2 regions of the Sphingomonas sp. BK069 genome follow, and region 1 is predicted to be linked to the other one. Evidence: riboswitches for the same ligand, from Rfam matches in the RefSeq annotation. Region 1 holds a riboswitch; the other holds the start of a gene.
What was found. A riboswitch is a leader RNA that binds a small molecule or an ion and turns the genes downstream of it on or off. The one in region 1 is predicted to bind cobalamin.
Positions count from the first base shown of each region.

Region 1 (3,728 bases):
CCGCGCGCTGTTGGTCGAGTCGACGAAGCGCGCGCCGACGTGACGCAACCCCGCCTGGGCGCGCACGCCGCGGCGGCTCTCCCAGGTGAGCCACAGGTTGCCGGCACGCTCGGGCACGTCGGGCGGCGTGTTGCTGGAGAGATCCGCGTCGCCGGTCAAAAGGTCGTCGAAGCGGGCGTCGAGCACCGTCCCGTTCGCCTCGATCGAGAAGCCCGCGGCGAGCGCGAGCAACAGCGCCGCCTCGATCCCTTTCGACGACTGCCGTCCGATCTGTTCGAGCGGGCCGTTGGTGACGCGCTGTGCGACCAGGTCGTTCTTGACGATGCGATAGCCAGCGAGTGTCACGTTGACGCGTCCGCCGAGGAGCGCTGCCTTGGCGCCCGCCTCGATCTGGTCGCCCTTGGCATTGGTGAAGGCGAACTGCGTCGCGCTGGTGGTGAAGGTGGTCAGCGTGCCGACCGGATCCACGCCCGTGGCATATTGGGCGTAGAGCGAGATGCTCTGCGCGGGCTGGTAGACGGTGCCGACGCGCCAGGTCGCGTCGCGAAACCTCTTCTCGCGCGCGCCGCCCGAGAAGGCGTTCGCCTCGCCCGCCGGAGCGCCGGCCGCGTCGTAGAGGATGTTGCGGCGGCGCACCCCATCCTCCTCGTAGCGGAAGCCGCCGACCAGCGAGAGCCGCCGCGATAGCCGCAGCCGGTCCTCGCCGAAGATGCTCCACTCGGTCGTGATGGTGCGATAGCGCGGCAGCGTCGCCGCGCGGTCCTCCAGCGTGCCAGGGGCAAAGTCGAAGGGATCGACCGCATCCGCCTGATCCGCGACGGCGAAGTTGTTCGAGTAGCGCAGGTTCACGCGGTTGACCTCGGCGCCGAGCACCAGGTCATTGGCCAAGCCTCCGCCCAGCGGCGCGCTCAGCTTCACGCTCGCCTGGTCGCCGTACTGGGCGATGTCCTGGACGATCCCGAGGTTGTCCGATCGCTCGATCACGCCGTTCGGCCGACCGGCCGCCGGCGCCCAGGCGTAGCTCTCGAGGTCGTACCAGCTGCGCTTGCTGGCAAGCCGATAGGCGGCGTTGGTGAGCGTCACCGCGTCGCTGACTTTCCATTCGGCGACGAGCGTCTGGCGATCGTCGCGGAAGCGGATGTCGGCGTCGGCGACGTTGTAGTTGCGGCGCCGGTTGCGCGAGTCGAGCCGGCCGTCGATCAGCGGCGTGCCCCAGTAGCGCATCGGTGTGACGTCACCATAGTCGCCGCGCAGCATGACGGTGAGCCGTTCGCTCGGCGCGAAGCGCAGCGCGCCCGACAGCGCGAGGCTGTGGTTGTCGCCGCGGTCGACCCAGCCGTCCGAACGACGGTAGCTCGCGTCCAGGCGGTAGCCGAGCTGTTCGACGAGCGGACCGCCCGTGCCCGCCGCGACATGCCATGTGTCCTGCGCCCCGTAGCTCAGCTCGGCGTCATCGCGCGCGCTCTCGCTCGGCGCGCGCGAGACGACGTTGACCGCGCCGCCGAGCGCGCCCTGGCCGTAGAGCACCGAGGCGGGCCCGGTCAGCACCTCGATCCGCTCGACGGTCCAGGGGTCGGTCGGGAAGGTGATCGTGCCGGCGACCGGGAAGAGCCGGATGCCGTCGACCAGTTGCAGCACCGAACCCTGGCCGACGAAGCCGCGCGCGGCGAGCGCGGTGTTGCCGTTCCCGGCATTCGCCGCGGCAGTGATGCCGGGCGCGCGCGACACCGCCTCGACCACCGTGAGGTCGCCGCGCGCGCGGATCGCGTCGCCGTCCACGGTCGCGACGCTGGCGGGAAGCTCGAGTGGTGTCAGACCGAGGCGGCTGCCGGTCGCGCTCGGGCGGTCGAGCGCGCCGCCGCCGCGGCCGACGACGAGGATGTCGTCGCGCGGCGGCACGCGGTCGCCGTCCTGCGCCAGCGCGCCGGAGGAACAGGTGGCGAGCAGCAGCGCGGCGACATGCGTCGCCGGGCGGTAGGTGTCGATCATCTTCATATACCCCGATGAAGGACGGGGCACGCGGACCAGACACCGGCGCGCGCGGACGGGAGGCCCGGCCGCGGCATGCGAGCGGCCAGACCGGGCACCCCGCCGGTGGACGTTATGGCGTCGAGGCAGGTCTCCTGGCTCGCGGGTCGGTGCGGATGGTCTGGCCTTCCCGGCCGCGCGAGCGCGACCAGTGACACGGAGCGACCACCTGCTCGCCGCTTACAGTTGCGGGGGCAGCGCCGGCATCGCACCGGCTTCCCGTCTTAGCTCCGGCGCGGCGAACCGACCGGAGAACCTTGACCTGCGTCGCATCGACGAGACGAAACCGCGCGTCAAGGCTAATATAAAGAAAGCTTTATATCTCGCGCAGAACGCCCATTCGCCTTGAAGCCCCGTACTCAACTACGCAAACGATTCTCATTAGCCTTGACTATGCAAATCGGTCGCAATATCGCTTCGGTAACAGGGGGCTACAATGTTGAAAAATGGACCGACCTTCCTGGCGCTCTCGTGCGTCGGGTTCATCGCTTCCGCGCCTGCCGCGGCGGATCCCGGCACGCCCACGGCGATCGCGGCGCAGGATCGCACCGACGGACGCGACGACATCATCGTCAACGGGGCTCCGGCTGAACCGGCGAAGCTAGAGAGCCCGAAGTCGACCTCGGCGCTGATCGACCTGCCGCAGACCGTCACCGTCCTCAACGACCAGACGATCCGCAAGCAGAATCTCCAGACGCTCCGCGACGCGCTGCAGACGATCCCCGGCATCACCTTCGGGGCCGGCGAGGGTGGCGGCGGCTACGGCGACAACATCATCCTGCGCGGTTATTCCGCCACCAACGACATCACCGTCGACGGCGTGCGCGACAGCGGCCAGTACAGCCGCACCGACCCGTTTAACCTCCAGCAGATCGAGGTCTACAACGGCGCCAACAGCGTCTTCAACGGCTCGGGCTCGGTCGGCGGCACGATCAACCTGGTGTCGAAGGTGCCGACGCCGCGCGATCTCACCGTCGTGCAAGGCTCGATCGGCACCGACGATTATTACCGCGCCGCGATCGACGCCAACAAGCGCGTCGGCGACGACGTCGCGGTGCGGCTCAACGCCGCCTATCACCGCAACGACGTGCCCGGGCGCGACGTCGAGAAGTTCGAACGCTGGGGCGTGGCGCCCGCGGTGACGATCGGGATCGACGGGCCGACCAGCCTGACGCTCGCCTATGTCCACCAGGAGGACGACAACACGCCTTACTACGGCGTGCCCTTCTTCCGCACCGCTCTGTCGAGCGGCCTGCTGCCCGGTGCGGACCGCTCGGCCTATTACGGCATCGTCAACCTCGACAGGCAGGACCAAGTGCTCGACCGCGCGACCGCCACCTTCCGCCACGCGGTCAGCGAGGCGGTGTCGGTGCGCAACCTGACACGCTGGCAGCACGTCGTGCAGAACGGCGTCACCAGCGCGCCGCAGGGTACCTTCTGCCTCGCCGGGGTCGCGCTCCAGCCGACCGGCGCCGCCTGCCCCGCCGGCCTCGCGCCCGGCGAGTGGCGACCGTCGGGGCCGCGCGGACTGGTCCGCGATCAGGAAGCGCAGCTACTCTATAACCAGACCGACCTGCGTGTCGTGACGGGTGCCGAGGGCGGCATCCGCAACACGCTCAATCTCGGTTTCTCGGGCGCGATCGAGGATTACGCGATCACGACCGCCTCGCTGTTGCGCAATCCCGACGGTTCGGCGGTGA
Region 1 is NZ_JACHZH010000001.1:1,773,362-1,777,089, forward strand. It holds gene FHY02_RS08460 (TonB-dependent siderophore receptor) at 1-1,995, opposite strand, end outside; cobalamin riboswitch at 2,096-2,303, opposite strand; gene FHY02_RS08465 (TonB-dependent siderophore receptor) at 2,465-3,728, shown strand, end outside.

Region 2 (3,728 bases), 770 kb from region 1:
GCGATCACCGAGGAGGCGATCGCCGAGCTCGCGCTCGCGGTGGGCGATGCCGTTACCGTCGTGGTGAAGGCCAGCGACGTCCTGATCGGCAAGTGAGCCGGCCGGCGTGACGCGCGAGGAGCGCGAGCGCCGCTGGCTCGCGCTCACCCGCGAGGTGATGCCGGGGCTGGCGCGCGCGCGCGGCTGGCCCGTTCACGCGGATCATTGCTTCCAGCGCATCCTGCTCGACCACGCCTGCGGGGAACGCTGGTATGACGCGATAGCGGCACGCCCGGCCTATCGCCACGCGACCGACGCCCAGCTCGACGCGGCCGTCGCACTGGGTGAGGCGGTCGTGGCGGGCGACGCGGATCTTGCGGCGTTGAACCGCCAGTCGCTGGTGTGGCGGAGGAAGGTGTAGCGTCCCGCGCGCACGCCATCTCTGCGTCGCCGTCGCCGAGTTCGCGTAACACCCCGGCTCGTCTGACGCACCGGTAGGAATAGACATCTACCGCCGGTCGTTGATCGCGGGCAGCCACAGCCGCGCAGCCACACCGTCCCCGTTCTACACTGTCCCGCTCCGAACAGCTCCCGGACCATTGTACGCACGGAGGAGCCCAGACCGCGTTGAACTCTCCCCCGCCTTGCCGGTTGTCGCCGCATTGCCACGGAGAATACCCGCCATGCTCGCCTCGCTGTTGATCGCCGCCGTCTCGGGCATGCGCGCGATGACTCCGCTCGCCACCGTCGCCAACGCCGCGCGTCGCGGTGAACTGCCGCGCGGCGGTGGCGCGCCCGCGTTGCTCGCGCACCCGCTCGTTTCCGCGGGCACGCTGGCGCTCGCCGCGGGTGAGCTCGCCGGCGACAAGATGAAGACCGCGCCCGACCGGATCATCCTGCCCGGCATGGTCGCGCGCGTCGCGACCGGGGCCTTCGCGGCGGCGAGCCTCGCGCCAAGAAGGCAGCGCACGCTCGCGGCCGTGCTCGGCGCCGGGGTCGCGGCCGGAGCCTCCTACCTCACCTTCCGCGCGCGGGCAGCGGCGATGCGCCGTTACGGCCAGACCGCCACAGGCGTCGTGGAAGACGCGATCGCACTCGGCACCGCCGCAGTGGCGGTACGTGTCGCGCGCTGACGCCGCGACATATTGGCAGCGACGCGGCGATCGGCTACGCCGCGCGGCGGGGCCGGTATCCGGTCCCACGATCGCGCCGGTGCCCCGACGAGGGGCTCAAATGGGAATGCGGTGACGGGATTACTCCCCAAATCCGCGGCTGTCCCTGCAACTGTGAGCGGCGAGCGAGCGGCACATGCCTCCTGCGAAGGCCGGAGGCGGTCACTGGAGTGCGGGGTTCGCCCCGCCCCGGGAAGGCCGTGCCGGGAGCGACGACCCGCGAGCCAGGATACCTGCCGGCGCAGGGTCGCTCTTGCCTTTGGTCCAGGGGATGGCCGGGCACGGTGTTCCGTCTGAGCGACGAAGCCATGCGGCCGGGGCCGCAGCGGCGCGTGGCACGGGCGACGGCGGGCGCCCGTCCGTGGTGCGCGCCGGCCGACCTTCGGCCCCGGTCCACGCACTCGTCGCGGCGCCCCGAAGGAACATCATTGCGCGACCTGTCCAAGGTTCCCGTCACCGTCGTCACCGGCTTCCTCGGCGCGGGCAAGACCACGCTGATCAGCCATCTCATCCGCCACGCCGGCGGGCGGCGGCTCGCCGTCGTCGTCAACGAGTTCGGCACGCTCGGGGTCGACGGCGCCATCCTCGAGCAATGCGCCATTCCCGACTGTCCGGCGGAGAACATCGTCGAGCTTGCCAACGGATGCATCTGCTGCACCGTAGCGGATGATTTCATCCCGACGATCGAGCGGCTACTCGCGCTCGAGCCTCGCCCGGACCATATTCTGATCGAGACCTCGGGGCTGGCGCTGCCCAAACCGCTGCTCAAGGCATTCGACTGGCCCGCGATCCGCTCGCGCGTGACGGTGGACGGCGTGATCGCGCTGGCCGACGCCGAGGCGGTCGCCGCCGGCCGCTTCGCGCCCGATCCCGCCGCGGTCGCCGCACAGCGCGCCGCGGACGTCGAGGTCGAGCATGACACGCCGCTGGCCGAGGTGTTCGAGGATCAGCTCGCCTGCGCCGACGTGGTACTGCTCACCAAGGCCGATCTCGCCGGCCCGGACGCGGTGGCGACGGCGCGCGCGGTCGTGGTGGCCGAGGCGCCGCGACCGGTGCCTGTCGTCGCACTGGTCGACGGCGCGATCGATCCCGGTGTGATCCTCGGGCTCGGCGCGGCGGCGGAGGACGACCTCGCCGCGCGCCCGTCGCACCACGACGGCTTCGACGACCATGAGCACGACGATTTCGACAGCCTCGTCCACGAGCTGGGCGAGATCGACGACCCGGCCGCCCTGTCCGCGAGGATGGCGACGTTCGCGCGCGACCACGACGTGTTGCGCGTGAAAGGCTATGCGGCGGTGCGCGGCAAGCCGATGCGGCTGCTGGTGCAGGCGGTCGGCGCGCGCGTGCGCACCAGCTACGACCGGCCGTGGCGCGCCGACGAGCCGCGCCGCACACGGCTGGTGGTGATCGCCGAGCGCGGGCGGGTCGACGCCGCGATCGTCGGGGCGGCGCTCGCCGGCTGAGCCAGCCATGCACGTCCTCTTCCGCGAGACGCACGGGCTCGACGCGGCGGCCGCGCCGCGCGACCTCGCGCAGTCGCCCGCCGATCTCGTCGTCCTGTCCTTCTCGGACAGCGACCTGCAGGCGTTTGCCGTCGGCTGGCACGCCGCCTCGGCGAGCGGGGCGGCGCTGCCGTCGCTGCGGCTCGCCAACCTCGCCGAGCTGACGCACCCGCTCTCGGTCGACACCTATGTCGAGACGACCCTGGCCCACGCGCGCGCGATCCTGGTTCGGCTGATCGGTGGACGCTCCTACTGGAGCTACGGGCTGCAGCAGCTCACGCGCTTGGCGCAGGAGCGCGGCATCGCGCTGGCGGTGCTCGCCGCGGACGGGCGCGAGGACGCCGCGCTCGACGCCGCCTCGACGTTGCCGCCCGCCGAGCTGCGCGCGCTGGCGCGGCACTGCGACGCGGGCGGCGCCGAGGCGGCGCGCGCCGCGCTGGGGCTGCTCGCGCGTGCCGCCGGGCTCGACGCCGCGCTGCCGGCGGAGACATCGCCGCTCGCCGCGGTGGGTGCCTGGGCGGAGGGTGCCGCGCCCACCTGCCCCGCCGCGCTCGCTTTCGCAGTGGAGCGGCCGCGTGCGCTGATCGTCTTCTACCGTTCGTATCTGCTCGCCGGTGATGTCGCGCCCATCGCGGCGCTGAGCCAGGCGCTCGCCGCGCGCGAGCTGCCTGCGGCGGCGCTCTTCGTCCCCTCGCTCAAGGCGCCAGAGGCACGCGGCTGGCTGCGGCGCTGGGTCGCCGCGCTCGCGCCCGAGGCGATCGTCAGCGCCACCGCCTTCGCCGCGGGTGACGCCGAGGATGCGTCCCCGCTCGACGCCGCGGGTGCGCCGGTCTTCCAGGTGGCGCTGGCGACGTCCGATCGGTCCGACTGGGCCGCGGCGGTGCGGGGGCTCTCGCCGGCTGACCTCGCGATGCACGTGGTGCTGCCCGAGGTGGATGGACGGGTCTTCGCCGGGGTGGCGAGCTTCAAGGATGCGAGCGCGCGCGATCCGGTGCTGGAGTTCGCCCGGCGCGTGCATCGGGCCGAGCCGGCGCGGGTCGCCGCCATCGCGGACCGCGTCGCGGGCTGGGTC
Region 2 is NZ_JACHZH010000001.1:999,953-1,003,680, forward strand. It holds gene FHY02_RS05005 (molybdopterin-binding protein) at 1-96, shown strand, start outside; gene FHY02_RS05010 (GCN5-related N-acetyltransferase) at 107-400, shown strand; gene FHY02_RS05015 (DUF4126 family protein) at 663-1,112, shown strand; cobalamin riboswitch at 1,173-1,407, shown strand; gene cobW (cobalamin biosynthesis protein CobW) at 1,580-2,617, shown strand; gene cobN (cobaltochelatase subunit CobN) at 2,625-3,728, shown strand, end outside.
Region 2: another riboswitch for cobalamin. It lies ahead of cobW (cobalamin biosynthesis protein CobW); the one in region 1 lies ahead of FHY02_RS08460 (TonB-dependent siderophore receptor).